DNA from 2 places in the Actinoplanes sp. NPDC049681 genome. Region 1 is predicted to be linked to the other one. Evidence: riboswitches for the same ligand, from Rfam matches in the RefSeq annotation. Region 1 holds a riboswitch; the other holds the start of a gene.
The links. Region 1 has a riboswitch for glycine ahead of ACIBO8_RS05290 (L-serine ammonia-lyase). Riboswitches for the same ligand answer to the same signal wherever they lie in the genome.

Region 1 (7,108 bases):
TCACCGAGGCGCTCGGCCCGCGCACCGGCGACCCGGTCACGGTCGACCTGGACGGCGAGGCCGTGCGCATCGAGGCCGCCGACATCGCGCTGAAGCTGAACGTCGACCTCACCGTCGGCCGGGCGATCAAGGGCAGCCCTTCGCCGTTCGGCGAGCGCAGCGTCGCGCCGGTGATCGAGCTCGACAAGGAGAAGCTGGCGACGGTCCTGCGCAAGCAGCTGGACCCGAAGAAGGTCACGCTCAAGAAGCCCGGCATCGCGTGGGCGGGGCTCACGCCGAAGCCCACGTACCCGGCGGCGGGCCGTGCCCTCGACCCGGCGGCCGCCGCAGGCGAGATCCGCAAGGCCTGGCTGACCGGCGGCACGGCCCGGGTCCCGCTGGTCGACCGGCCGCCGGCGACGAACCGCGAACAGGTCGACGCCCTGGTGCGCGACCTGGCGGTGCCGGCGGTGGCGGCTCCCGTGACCGTACGAGTCGCCGGGGAGTCCTTCACCCTCTCGCCCGCAGCGATCGCACAAGGGCTGGTCTTCCGCTCGGACGACGACGGCCGGCTCACCCCGGCGATCGACGGTAAGCGGCTGCACGCGGCCGCCGCGAAGGAGTTCGCCAAGGTCGAGAAGGCGCCGGCGGACGCCCGGATCACGCTGGTCAAGGGCAAGCCGAGCGTCGTCGCCGGCGCTGCCGGTGACATGGTCGACCTGGGCGCGCTCGGCACCGCCCTGCTGGCCGTCCTGCCCACCCCGGCACCCCGCGTGGTCGACGCCACCCGCACCGAGCAGCAGCCGGCCGTGGCCGAGGCGGAGATCGCCGCGCTCGGCATCAAGGAGAAGGTCTCCACCTTCACCACGTACTTCACCGGCGGCGCGAGCTCGCCGCGCAGCCAGAACATCATGACGATCGCCCGGGCCGTCGACGGCGCCGTGGTCCGGCCGGGCGAGACCTTTTCGCTCAACGGGCACACCGGCGAGCGCGACTACGCGTCCGGTTACCAGGACGCGCCGGTGATCGTGGGCGGCAAGCTGGAGCCCGGGGTCGGCGGCGGCGCCTCGCAGTTCACCACGACGCTGTTCAACGCGGCCTACTACGCGGGGCTCCAGGACGTCGAGCACAAGCCGCACTCGTTCTACTTCTCGCGCTACCCGGCCGTGATCGAGTCGACGATCTTCTACCCGACGCTCGATCTCAAGTTCAAGAACACCACGCCGTGGGGCATCTTCATCGACACCTCGTACACGAGCAGGTCGGTGACGGTCTCCATGTGGAGCACGAAGGTCTACGACAGCGTCAAGACCGTGCGCAGCCCCCGCCGCAACATCACGTCCCCGCCGACCGTGCACCGAGAGCCCGGCCCGAAGTGCATAACTAGCAGCGGACTCCCAGGTTTCACACAGGATGCGTGGCGCGTCATCCGCAAGGATGGCAAGGAGGTCAAGCGCGAGAAGTTCACCTGGCGCTACGATCCCGAGCCACGATTCGTCTGCGGCGAGGAGCCGTAAGTCCGTCCGGGAGGACGTCATGAAGCAGCGTTGGGTGTCGATCGCGGTGCTGGCCGCGGCGCTGTTCGCGATCAACGTGGTGGCGCGGCTGGTGACGCGCCTGGGCTTTCCCGACAACGAGACCGCGGAGAACCGGGTCTCCATCGTCATGTTCGCGGTGATCGGCCTGGTGCTCGCGGTGATCGCCTTCCGCCGGGCGCAGCGCGTCCCGGTCGGTACCTGGCTGCCCGAGCTGGTCGCGGCGGCGGTCGGCGGCATGCTGCTCACCGTGCTGGTCGGCCCGTTCGTGAGCGGCGACTACCCGTTCTCGGGCGGTGCGGGCAACTTCTTCTCCCAGATCTGGCTGTACGGCGGCTTCGCGATCGTCGGCACCCTGCTCGGCTACTGGACGGCCACGGCGCTCGGACGCGACTACCGGTCGAAGTCGCTGAAGGCGTTCACGATCGCGAAGACGACGAAGCCGCGCCGGGTCGTCCGCCGCTAGCACTCGACGACGGTCACCGCGAGGCCGCCGAGCGACGTCTCCTTGTACTTGGTCGACATGTCGCGGCCGGTGTCGCGCATCGTGCGGATCGCGGTGTCCAGGCTGACCCGGTGCGTGCCGTCGCCGTTGCGGGCCAGCCGGGCGGCGTTGATCGCCTTGACGCTCGCGATCGCGTTGCGCTCGATGCACGGCACCTGCACCAGCCCGCCGACCGGGTCGCAGGTCAGGCCGAGGTTGTGCTCCAGCGCGATCTCCGCGGCGTTCTCCGCCTGCTCCGGCGTACCCCCGAGCACCTCGCAGAGCGCGCCCGCCGCCATGGCGGCGGCGGACCCGACCTCGCCCTGGCAGCCCACCTCCGCTCCCGAGATGGAGGCGTTGCCCTTGATGAGTACGCCGATAGCCGCCGCCGTGAGCAGGAAGCGCACCACGCCCTCGTCGTCGGCACCGGGCACGAACCGCGTGTAGTAGTGCAGCACCGCCGGGATGATCCCGGCCGCACCGTTGGTGGGGGCGGTGACCACCCGGCCGCCCGCGGCGTTCTCCTCGTTCACAGCCAGCGCGTAGAGGTTGACCCAGTCGATGACGTGCAGCGGGTCCTTGTCCGAGTGCGTGACCAGGTCACGCCAGAGTCCCGGGGCGCGGCGCCGTACGCGCAGCCCACCCGGGAGGATCCCCTCGGCGTGCAGCCCACGCTCCACGCACCCCTGCATGACGTCCCAGATGTGCAGCAGCCCGTCCCGTACGTCCGCGGCCGGCCGCGACGCCTGTTCGTTGGCGAGCATCACCGCGGAGATCGGCAGACCCTGGCGGCGGCAGATCTCCAGCAGCTCGGCGCCCGACGCGAACGGGAACGGCACCCGTGCCGCCTCGTCCTGATTCGGTGCGACGCCGTCCTCCACCACGAAACCGCCGCCGACGGAGTAGAAGGTGCGCTCGGCGAGCAGCTCCCCATCCGCGCCGAACCCCCGCAACCGCATGCCGTTGGGGTGGAACGGGAGACTCTCGCGGCGGTTGAGCACCAGGTCGGCGTCGGCGTCGAAGGCGATCGGGTGCTTGCCGGCCAGCAGCAGGCGGCCCTCGGCGCGCATGGCGGCGACCCGTTCCGCGACCCGCGTGGTGTCGACCGTCTCCGGGTCCTCGCCGCAGAGGCCGAGCATGACGGCGGTGTCCGAGCCGTGCCCGCGGCCCGTGGCGCCCAGGGAGCCGAACAGCTCTGCGCGTACCCGGGAAATGAGGGTGAGATCCGCAAGGCCGGCGGCGAAGGTCCTGGCGGCCCGCATCGGGCCGACGGTGTGTGACGACGACGGGCCGATGCCGATCGAATAGAGGTCGAACGCGCTGATGGCCACGGAAAAGGCTCCCTGTGCTCGGGCGGCCTCCCCGCTCTGTCATGGGACCTGAGAGCTTCACCGTCGTGGCGACGGCTTGCACCGTGGGTGCGGGACATCGGTGTCCCGGCTTTCCAGAGTTGCCTGACCGGAGCGGTATCTGGGCCTGAGAGATTCCCGGGGAGGAGTTGCTCCTTCGGCGCCCCGGCGTGACCCGGGAGCTCTCCCGCAGCGGTTCATGCGGCGCGATCTTCGTTTGTCCTGCTTACGGTAGTTACGCCCGCGACCCGGCGCAACCCACGGGCGCCTCGCGGGTGAGGTACGTGTGGTGGGTGGCGAAGCCCATTTTCTGGTACAGCGTCACCGCCGGGGTGTTGCGCTCCTCCACCTGAAGGTACGCCCGCGCCGAGCCCTGCTGCACCGCCCAGTGCGCCACCGCCCGCAGCACGTGCGCGGCGAGTCCCTGCCGCCGCGCGGCCGGAGCGGTCTGCAGCAGGGAGAGTCCTAGCCACCGGTCCGGCCCGCTGACTGCACCCCGGGCCACCGCGAGCAGCTCACCCTCGGCGTCGTGCACATGAGCGAAAACCGCATCCGGTACGCCGGTGAGAATCCGTTTCGCCGTCCCGGGCAGCGTGCCCTTGTGCTCGGCGACCATCGCGTACCAGGCGTCGGTGGGGGAGTCGGCGAGCTCGACGGTCGGCAGGTCGCCGCGCGCCGGCAGGGCTTCGAGCAGCGCGGCGAGCCTCGCGGTCTGCACGAGCGTGAGGGGCCGGGCCGTCCAGCCGCGCCGGTCCAGGGCCGCGTTGACCGGGGCGGCGAGGGGCATCGGCGTGTTGATCAGCGGTTGCTGGCCGCGGGCGGCGTACCACTGCTCGACCGCGTCGATCGCGTCTTCGAGAGTGCGGTCCGGGTCGCCGACCGCCAGGGCCGAATTGGCGCGCCCGGTCCAGTTGTCGGCCGCGCGCAAGATCCAGGAGCCGAGCCGGGCCTGTACGGGCGCCGGCCACCCGTCGTTGGCCGCCAGCTCGAGTGCCACCACGTCGGCGGCGGGTGGGCGGCGTGCCGCGGGGACCCTTTTGGCCCGATGGACGTCTTTCAGAGCGATTCGCAGCGTGCCCTTGGTGGTGGCGAGAGTGAGATCCGTCTCCGTCAGCTCGACCAGCTCGCCGAGCGCGTCCGTGAAAAGTGGGCGATCCTGGGAAACGCCGACAATACGGCGAACGACCACCCGGTGTCCCACATCCTGCCGACGGAGCACCCCCCACCTCCTTCCGGCGAGATACTAGGCTCTGGCCGTACCGTCGCGCTCCGAAGCGGCTGAGCTGTTTCAGATGCAGACTCTGGAAGGGAAGACCCGTGACATACATCATCGCTGAGCCCTGCGTCGATGTGCTCGACAAGGCGTGCATCGAGGAGTGCCCGGTCGACTGCATCTACGAGGGCAACCGGATGCTCTACATCCACCCCGATGAGTGCGTCGACTGCGGGGCCTGCGAGCCGGTCTGCCCGGTGGAGGCGATCTTCTACGAGGACGACGTCCCGGAGCAGTGGAAGGACTACACGAACGCCAACTACGAGTTCTTCGAGGACCTCGGCTCGCCCGGCGGCGCGTCCAAGGTCGGCAAGATCGAGAAGGACACGGCGTTCGTGGCGGCCCAGCCGCCGCGCGGGGATGCGCACTGACCGTGGTCTCGGCCTCGCTGCCTGATTTCCCCTGGGACCTGCTCGAACCGGCCAAGGCGGTCGCCGCCGCGCACCCGGACGGCATCGTCGACCTCTCGGTCGGCACGCCCGTCGATCCGGTCGCGGCGCCGATCCGGGCCGCGCTGACCGCCGCGTCCGACGCGCCGGGCTATCCGCTCACCGCGGGCAGCCCGGCGCTGCGCGCGGCGATCTCGGCCTGGCTGGCCCGGGCCTGCGGCGCCTCCGGTACGCCGGGAGTGCTGCCCACGATCGGCTCCAAGGAACTGGTGGCGTGGCTGCCCACCCTGCTCGGCGTCGGCCCCGGTGACGTTGTCGTCATCCCGCAGGTGTGCTACCCGACGTACGAGGTCGGGGTGAAGCTGGCCGGTGCGGAGGTGGTCCGCAGCGACTCGCTGACCGCGCTCGGCCCCGACCGGCGGATCAAGCTGATCTGGGTCAACTCGCCGTCCAACCCGACCGGCAAGGTGCTGCCCGCGACCCACTTGCGCAAGGTGGTCGACTGGGCCCGGGAACGCGGCGTGGTCGTGGCCAGCGACGAGTGCTATCTCACACTCGGCTGGGAGGACACCCCGGTGTCCGTGCTCTCCGACGAGGTCTGCGGCGGCGACTACACCGGCGTGCTCGCCGTGCATTCGCTGTCCAAGCGCTCCAACCTCGCCGGCTACCGGGCGGGCTTCGTCGGCGGCGACCCGGCGCTGGTGGGCGAGCTGCTGGCGGTCCGCAAGCACGCCGGAATGATCATGCCGGCGCCGGTACAGGCGGCGATGATCGCGGCCCTCGACGACGAGTCGCATGTGGCCGAACAGCGCGCCCGATACGAGGCCAGGCGCACCGCGCTGCACGCGGCCCTGACCGGTGCGGGGTTCACGATCGAGCACTCCGGCGCCGGCCTCTACCTGTGGTCCACCCGCGGCGAGGACTGCTGGAAGACAGTGGACTGGCTCGCCGAACGCGGCATCCTCGCGGCGCCCGGCGCCTTCTACGGCCCCGCCGCGGCCCAGCACGTACGGATCGCCTTGACGGCCAGCGACGAGCGGGTCACGGCCGCGGTAGCCCGGCTCGCCGCCTGACGGTCCGGGGTGTCGGACATCGCCCGCGGTCGCTACCCTCGATGGCGTTGCTGTGACGGCAAAGGCTGCACGGGGAGGCTGTCGTGGGCGATACCGGGATCAATGTCGAGACGAGCGGGCTCACCAAGTTCGCGACCGATGTGCACGTGGACACGGAGAGTTTCCTCGGGCCGGCGACGGAGCGGGCCGGCATCCAGCTGAGCGACGGTGTGCGCTTCGGTGAGAAGAACGCCAGCGGCGCGGTGCACGCGGCCAAGGTGCGATACGCCGAGAGCCTGGCGGCGTCGACCGCCAACCTCCAGGAGTACGTGAACGCGGCCAAGCTGCTCGCGGCCGCCGCGCAGAAGGTAGCGGCCGCCTTCGACGCGTCGGACGCGCGCGCCGCCACGTCGACCGAGCAGGCCCAGCAGGCGCTCTGGGCGGCCGCGCAGGAGGCCCGCGCGGCCCGCCTCGCCGCCGAGCAGGCGCAGAACCCGGTTCGTCACGGGGGACAGGCGGCCGCGATATGAGCGACGGAGTGCTGACCAGCAGCTGGTGCACGGCCTGGCAGTCGTACAACACGCCCCGCCTGTGGGCGATGGTGGCTGACGAGGACGATCCGGAGGCGTGGCGTCAGGTCGCGGCCTGGGGCGAGATCGCCGGCTCGGTCAAGGACCAGCGCAACCTGCTGCTCAAGGCGCGCGAGTCCCTGGTGGCCGCCTGGCCGCCGGAGGACAACAAGTCGTCGGCCGCGTTCGTCGAGGAGCTCGACACCCTCATCGCCCGCATGGACACGGCCCGCACCGACGCGGACGACACCGCGACCGGCCTCGCCAACATCCTCGAGGCGCTGCGCCAGGCGAAGAACGCCATCCAGCCGATCTACGAGGAATACAAGGAGAAGAACGACGACCTCGTCCCCTCCTGGTGGGACAACGCCGAGGACGACCTCGACGAGAAGGCCCGCGCCCACATGATCACGGCGGAGGGCATCGTCCAGGACAACGTCGCCCGCCTCAAGGTGCCGGCGCCGTACAAGCTAGAGCC
Region 2 (7,108 bases), on a different contig from region 1:
CCGGACCAGCGGCGTACGGCGAACAGCTCGTCCACCCGTACCGGCCCGACGCCGGGCAGGCGCGACAGGTCGTTGCGCTCCAGGTCGACGATCATGACGTGCTCGGCGCGTTCCTTGGCGGAGGCGAGCAGCTCGCGGCGGCCGGCCGCGGTCGCCGGCCGGGTGCCCTTGATCGGCCGGGTGACGACGCGGCCGGCGCGGACCTCGACGAGGGTCTCCGGGGACGCCGTGGCGATGGCCCAGTCGCGCCCCGCCAGGACGCCGCCGTATCGGGCTCCGGACAGTTTCGTCACCCGCTGTAGGGAAGGGCCGGGATCTCCCGTGTACGGAGCGCTGGCGTGGCCCACGACGTTGACCTGATAGACGTCCCCCCGCCGGATCGCGGCGCGGACCTTCTCGACCGCCTCGGCGTGATCTTGACGGGTCCAGCTGTCCGTCCAGGGGCCCAGCGACCACCCTTCCGGGCCTGACGCACCGTTACGGATCAGGCGCTCGGAGACACCGCTCTCCCGCTCCTCCCCGGCGTCGGTGTGGCGGTAGAGAACCGCTGCCACGTCAGGGATTCCGGGAACCGGTGTCGGTCGCCCGACGGCGCCGCCGGCCATCACCGATCCGGCCGCAGCCGACACGTACAGTGATGATCCGCAGATCGTGCCGACGCCGTTCGGGTGGTTTTCGTTAGCCGTTCGTAGGAGGTCTCGCACCGGTAGTCCGTTGTCCGCGAGCCACGCTGTAACAAGCTCTGCAGGGTCACCACCGTCACCCAGGAACCACTCGAACACCGATGACGGACCGTGACGGCGCTGGCAGGAGGCCGGAGAACCCGGTGGAACAGCTGGCGTGACTGTCGCACAGTGGTCGTATCCACGCTTCCCGTGGACCATCTCAACAGTGGATTCGCTCAATGGGGCGCCGTCACTCGGTCCACCCGGACTCGTTCCGATGGGAGTAGTGTTCGCCACCGTTGATGTGAAGCACAACACAACACAACCCCCCTGACCGGAGACCTCCGATGTGCCAGCACCAAACCACCTGTCCTTCCGCCGAGGCCGTGGACCGCGAGGCGGCCCGGGTCGTGGCCACCTTCCCCGAGCAGGGTTGGAGCCTGCTCTGCAACGGCGTCATCCTCTTCGAGGACACCGGCGAACTGCTGCCCGACGGCAGCCAGATCGAACCGCACCGCGGCCCCGCCCGTCACGCCCTCGCCGCCTGACGGTCCGCACCGCACCACCGGACGGCCCGGGCCGTCGACCCGACGACCCGCACGAGCCGCCGGCACGACCGCCGGAAGAGTAACGGCGACGAGGCCGAGACCGCATACCGGCCTGCACCACCGGCACCCGCCGGCCGCCGTCGCACGACGACGAGGGCACGACGACAAGGCACGCCGGACGCCGAGAGGCACGCCGCGCTCCGGGAGAGCACGCCGCACGACGGCGACGCATCCCGCCCCGCGGCCAGGCGCCCCGCCCGGCACACCGCCCGCGGGCCGACCGATCACACCATCGGCCGACCCGCCCGGCGGCCTCAGTCCTCGAACGCCTCCGGCGAGGGACACGAACACACCAGATTGCGATCCCCGTACGCGCCGTCGATGCGCCGCACCGGGGGCCAGTACTTCGCCGTGCGGTCGACGCCCTGCGGGAAACCGGCCAGCGACCGCGGGTACGCGTGCTCCCACTCGTCCGCCGACACCGCCGCCGCCGTGTGCGGGGCGTGGTGCAACGGGTTGTCGTCGCGCGGCCACTCGCCCGCCGCCACCCGGTCGATCTCGCCCTTGATCGCGATCATCGCCTCGCAGAACCGGTCCAGCTCGACCAGGTCCTCGCTCTCGGTCGGCTCGACCATCAGCGTGCCCGCCACCGGGAACGACATCGTCGGCGCGTGGAAGCCGTAGTCGATCAGCCGCTTCGCCACGTCGTCCACCGACACGCCCGTCGCCTTGGTGATCGGGCGCAGGTCCAGGATGCACTCGTGCGCCACCAGGCCCTCGTTGCCCGCGTACAGAACCGGGTAGTGATCGCGCAGGCGCGCCGCCACGTAGTTGGCCGCCAGCACCGCCACCGCCGTGGCCTGCGCCAGGCCGTCCGGGCCCATCATCCGCAGGTACGCCCACGAGATCGGCAGAATCCCCGCCGACCCGTGCGCCGCGGCGGACACCGCGTGGTGCTCGCCCGGCTCCAGCGGGTCACCCGGCAGGAACTCGGACAGGTGCGCGCGCACCGCCACCGGGCCCACGCCCGGGCCACCGCCGCCGTGCGGGATGCAGAACGTCTTGTGCAGGTTCAGGTGCGACACGTCGGCGCCGAACTTGCCCGGCCGGGCGAAGCCGACCAGTGCGTTCAGGTTCGCGCCGTCGACGTACACCTGCCCGCCGGCGTCGTGCACCTTGCCGCACAGCTCCGCGATGCCCTTCTCGTACACGCCGTGGGTCGACGGGTACGTCACCATGATCGCGGCCAGCGCCTCGCGGTGCTTCTCGATCTTGGCGTCCAGGTCGGCCAGGTCCACGTTGCCGTTCTCGTCGCACGCCACCACGACCACCCGCATGCCCGCCATCACCGCGCTCGCCGCGTTGGTGCCGTGCGCGCTCGACGGGATCAGGCACACGTCGCGGTGCGCCTCGCCCCGCGACCGGTGGTAACCGCGGATCGCCAGCAGGCCCGCCAGCTCACCCTGCGAACCGGCGTTCGGCTGCACGCTCACCGCGTCGTAGCCGGTGAGCTCCGCCAGCCACGCCTCCAGCTGCGCGACCAGCGCCTCGTAGCCCGCGGTGCGCAACGCCGGCGCGTACGGGTGGATGTTCGCGAACTCCGGCCAGGTGACCGGCTCCATCTCGGTGGTCGCGTTCAGCTTCATCGTGCACGATCCCAGCGGGATCATGCCCCGGTCCAGCGCGTAGTCGCGGTCCGACAGCCGGCGCAGGTAGCGCAGCATCGCCGTCTCCGAGTGGTGCGACCGGAACACCGGGTGCGTCAGGAAGTCGCTCGTACGCGCCAGCGGCCGTGCTCCGCACTCCGCGGGAGCTGCCGGGGACGCGCCGAAGGCCCGCAGGACCGCCTCGACGTGCGCCGCGGTGGTGGTCTCGTCGCACGACACCGACACCCGGTCGTTGTCGACCTGGCGCAGATCCACGCCCGCCCCGGCCGCCGCGGCCACCACGGCCGCCGCACGGCCCGGCACCACCGCGGTCACCGTGTCGAAGAACGCCGCGTGCGCCACCTCGACCCCGGCCGCCGCCAGGCCACCCGCCAGGGCCAGGGCATGCCCGTGCACCCGGCGCGCGATCTCCCGCAGCCCCTCCGGGCCGTGGTAGACCGCGTACATGCTCGCCATCACCGCGAGCAGGACCTGCGCCGTGCAGATGTTGCTCGTCGCGCGCTCCCGGCGGATGTGCTGCTCGCGCGTCTGCAACGCCAGCCGGTAGGCCGGCGCCCCGTCCGCGTCCCGCGACACCCCGACGAGCCGGCCCGGCAGCGACCGCTCCAGCCCGGACCGCACCGCCAGGTAGCCCGCGTGCGGACCACCGAACCCCAGCGGTACGCCGAAACGCTGCGTCGTGCCCGCCGCGATGTCCGCCCCGATCTCCCCCGGCGCCCGCAGCAGGGTCAACGCCAGCAGGTCCGCCGCCACCGTCACCAGCGCGCCGGCCTCGTGCGCCGCCGCCACCAGGGCGGCGTGGTCGCGGACCGCGCCGGACGCCCCCGGATACTGCAGGTGCAGGCCGAAGTACTCCGCCGGCAGCGCCGCGTCGGCGTCCAGGTTCACCAGCCGCACCTCGATGCCCAGCGGCTCCGCCCGGGTCCGCAGCACGGCGAGAGTCTGCGGCAGCGTGTCGGCGTCCACCGCGTACACGTTGCTCTTGCTCTTCGACGAGCGGCGCGCCAGCGTCATCGCCTCCGCGACCGCCGTGCCCTCGTCGAGCATCGACGCGTTCGCCGTCGCCAGCCCGGTCAGGTCCGTCACCATCGTCTGGAAGTTCAGCAGCGCCTCCAACCGGCCCTGGCTGATCTCCGGCTGGTACGGCGTGTACGCCGTGTACCACGCCGGGTTCTCCAGCACGTTGCGCCGGATCACCGCCGGCGTGAACGTGCCGTAGTAGCCGAGCCCGATCATGGAGGTCGTCACCGTGTTACGCCCGGCGATCTCGCGCAGCTCCGCGATCGTCTCCTCCTCGGAGGCCGCGGCCGGCAGCTCCAGCGTGCCGTGCCAGCGGATCACCTCGGGGATCGCGGCATCCATGAGCGCCTCGAGCGATGCGTACCCGATGGCCTTGAGCATCTGGGTCTGCGCGTCCGCATCGGGACCGATGTGGCGATGGGCGAACGTCATGGCGGCTCCAGGGGGCTTCCGAGGTCGACGGGCAACCTCCCCCTCTGTCATACCCACGAGTCGGACGAACCCACGAGCGCACTTCAGAGTCGCCTGCCCCCGCGGTCCTTTTGCCTGAGAGGTTCCGGGGAGGATTTGCCCCTTCGGCGCCACCGGCGAACCGGCGATCTCTCCCGCGTGGGTGGTACGGCTGCCTTCAACCTACCAGCGGACGCATGTCGATCACGTGTCCCTAGGCTGTGGCGTGTGACCTACTCCCCCGCGGACGACCGCTACGACACCATGACCTACCGCCGCGCCGGTCGCAGCGGCCTCAAGCTGCCGGCGATCAGCCTCGGCCTCTGGCACAACTTCGGCGACGGCCGCCCCCTGGAACGGCAGCAGGCCATCGTCCGCCGCGCCTTCGACCTCGGCGTCACCCATTTCGACCTCGCGAACAACTACGGGCCCCCGCCCGGCAGCGCCGAGTCCAATTTCGGCCGCATCCTGCGTGCCGACCTCGCCGCCCACCGCGACGAGATCATTGTCTCCACCAAGGCGGGCTACACCATGTGGGACGGCCCCTACGGCGACTGGGGCTCGCGCAAATACCTGGTGTCGTCGCTCGATCAGTCGCTCGAACGGCTCGGCCTCGACTACGTCGACATCTTCTACCACCACCGGCCCGACCCGGAGACCCCGCTCGAGGAGACCATGACGGCCCTCGACGCCCTCGTCCGCGCCGGCAAGGCCCTTTACGTCGGCATCAGCAACTACGGCGCCGAGCAGACCGCCCAGGCCGCCGCCATCCTCCAGGAACTCGGCACCCCCCTGCTGATCCACCAGCCGTCCTACTCGATCCTCAACCGCTGGATCGAGCGCGACCACCTGCTCGACACGCTAGAACGCGTCGGCGCCGGCTGCATCGCCTTCAGCCCCCTGCAGCAGGGCTTGCTCACCGACCGCTACCTCCGCGGAATCCCCGACGACTCCCGGGTCCGCACCAGCGTCTTCCTGGACGAGAGCGACCTCGACTCCCGGACCATGGGCCGCATCCACGCCCTCGACGACATCGCCCGGCGCCGCGGCCAGAGCCTCGCCCAGCTCGCCCTCGCCTGGGCCCTGCGCGACCCCCGCATGACCAGCCTCATCATCGGGGCCAGCAGCGTCGGCCAGCTCGAGACCAACGTCGCGGCCCTGCGCAACCCGCAGCTCAGCCAGGACGAGCTCGACGCCGTCGACGCCACCGTCCTCGACCTGTGACCGGCGGCTTCCCGCCCGGCACGATCCTCGCGGTCGTGGTCGGCTCCCGCGCGTACGGGCTCGACGGCCCGGACTCCGACCACGACCGCCGCGGCGTGTACGCGGCGCCCACCCGCGCCTTCTGGCGCCTCGACAAACCCCCCACCCACCTCGACGGCCCCCGCGACGAACAGTTCTCCTGGGAGATCGAACGGTTCTGCACCCTCGCGCTGCAGGCCAACCCGACGGTGCTCGAAGTGCTCTGGTCACCTCTGATCGAACACGCCAGCCCCGACGGCGAGGAGCTGCTCGCCGCCCGCACCGCGTTCCTCTCCCGGCACGTCGCCCACACCTACGGCGCGTACGCCCGCGACCAGCTCAAACGCGTCGCCGCCCGGCGCGAACGCACCGGCGAGATCAACCACAAGCAGGCCATGCACATGATCCGGCTGCTGCTCGCCGGTGCCCACGTCCTGCGCACCGGCGACGTCCTCGTCGACGTACGCCCGCTGCGCGACCGCCTCCTGCGGATCAAATCCGGTGGAGAGCCGTGGGAATCCGTGCTGTCGTGGGCCGACCACCTGCAAGCCGACCTGGCCGCCGCCGAGGCCGCCAGCACCCTGCCGGGCGAACCCGACCGGGCCAGAATCGACGCGCTGCTCGCCGGCGTACGGGAAAGGGGTCTGACATGACCGTCGACGTGCCCGCCTGGGCCGCGGAAGCCGCGGTCCTGCCCTATCCCACGGTGTTCGTGACCGTCAGCGGCGCCCACCTCTACGGCTTCGCCTCGGTCGACAGCGACCTCGACCTGCGGGCCGGCCACGTCCTGCCGGCCGCCGAGGTCGTGGGGCTGCGGACCGGCCCGGAGACGATCACCTCCGACGCCTGGCGCGACGGCGTGGAGCTCGACGTGGTCAGCCACGACCTGCTGAAGTTCGCCCGCCTGCTGAACAGCCGCAACGGCTACGTCCTCGAACAGCTGCTGTCGCCGCTGGTCGTCACGACCTCCGCGGTGCACCGCTCGCTGATCGAGCTGGCTCCGGGCCTGATCACCAGCCACCACGCGCACCACTACCTCGGGTTCGCGGCGACGCAGGAACGGCTGTTCGCCAAAACCGGCGAGCTCAAGCCGGCCCTCTACACCCTGCGGGTGCTGCACACCGGCATCCACCTCATGCGCACCGGAGAGGTCGTCGCGGATCTCGGGGTGCTGAGCACGCTGCCGTACGTGCCGGAGTTGATCGCGCTGAAGCGGTCCGCGGAGCACGGGGCGTGTCCCGACTCGATGCGCGACGTGGTGGAGAAGGACATCGCCGAGTTGCGTACGGAGCTCGAGGCGGCGCGGGACGCCTCGGCGCTGCCGCGGCACGCCGATCCCGCCGCGGTCGAGGCGTTGCACGAGTTGGTGGTGCGTACCCGCCTCGGCTGAGGCGTTTTGCTGTGTGCCGTGAGCAGGCGCACCACCTCTTAAGCATCCTAGGAACCTAGGGGTTATCCGCCGGTGCGGGTGGCGGTCTACGCTGGTCACCATGTCCACCCGAGCGCTCGACGCCCC

Region 2: it holds a riboswitch for glycine, as region 1 does, so the genes downstream of both, gcvP (aminomethyl-transferring glycine dehydrogenase) here and ACIBO8_RS05290 (L-serine ammonia-lyase) in region 1, are expected to answer to the same signal.

What each region holds. Positions count from the first base shown of each region.
Region 1 is NZ_JBITLP010000001.1:1,137,549-1,144,656, forward strand. It holds gene ACIBO8_RS05280 (VanW family protein) at 1-1,496, shown strand, start outside; gene ACIBO8_RS05285 (hypothetical protein) at 1,516-1,980, shown strand; gene ACIBO8_RS05290 (L-serine ammonia-lyase) at 1,977-3,329, opposite strand; glycine riboswitch at 3,453-3,547, opposite strand; gene ACIBO8_RS05295 (GNAT family N-acetyltransferase) at 3,583-4,566, opposite strand; gene fdxA (ferredoxin) at 4,665-4,991, shown strand; gene dapC (succinyldiaminopimelate transaminase) at 4,994-6,082, shown strand; gene ACIBO8_RS05310 (hypothetical protein) at 6,166-6,591, shown strand; gene ACIBO8_RS05315 (hypothetical protein) at 6,588-7,108, shown strand, end outside.
Region 2 is NZ_JBITLP010000008.1:167,288-174,395, reverse strand. It holds gene ACIBO8_RS28390 (chorismate-binding protein) at 1-884, opposite strand, end outside; gene ACIBO8_RS28385 (DUF5999 family protein) at 1,013-1,213, shown strand; gene gcvP (aminomethyl-transferring glycine dehydrogenase) at 1,528-4,332, opposite strand; glycine riboswitch at 4,425-4,518, opposite strand; gene mgrA (L-glyceraldehyde 3-phosphate reductase) at 4,579-5,574, shown strand; gene ACIBO8_RS28370 (DNA polymerase beta superfamily protein) at 5,571-6,245, shown strand; gene ACIBO8_RS28365 (DNA polymerase beta superfamily protein) at 6,242-6,982, shown strand; gene ACIBO8_RS28360 (hypothetical protein) at 7,083-7,108, shown strand, end outside.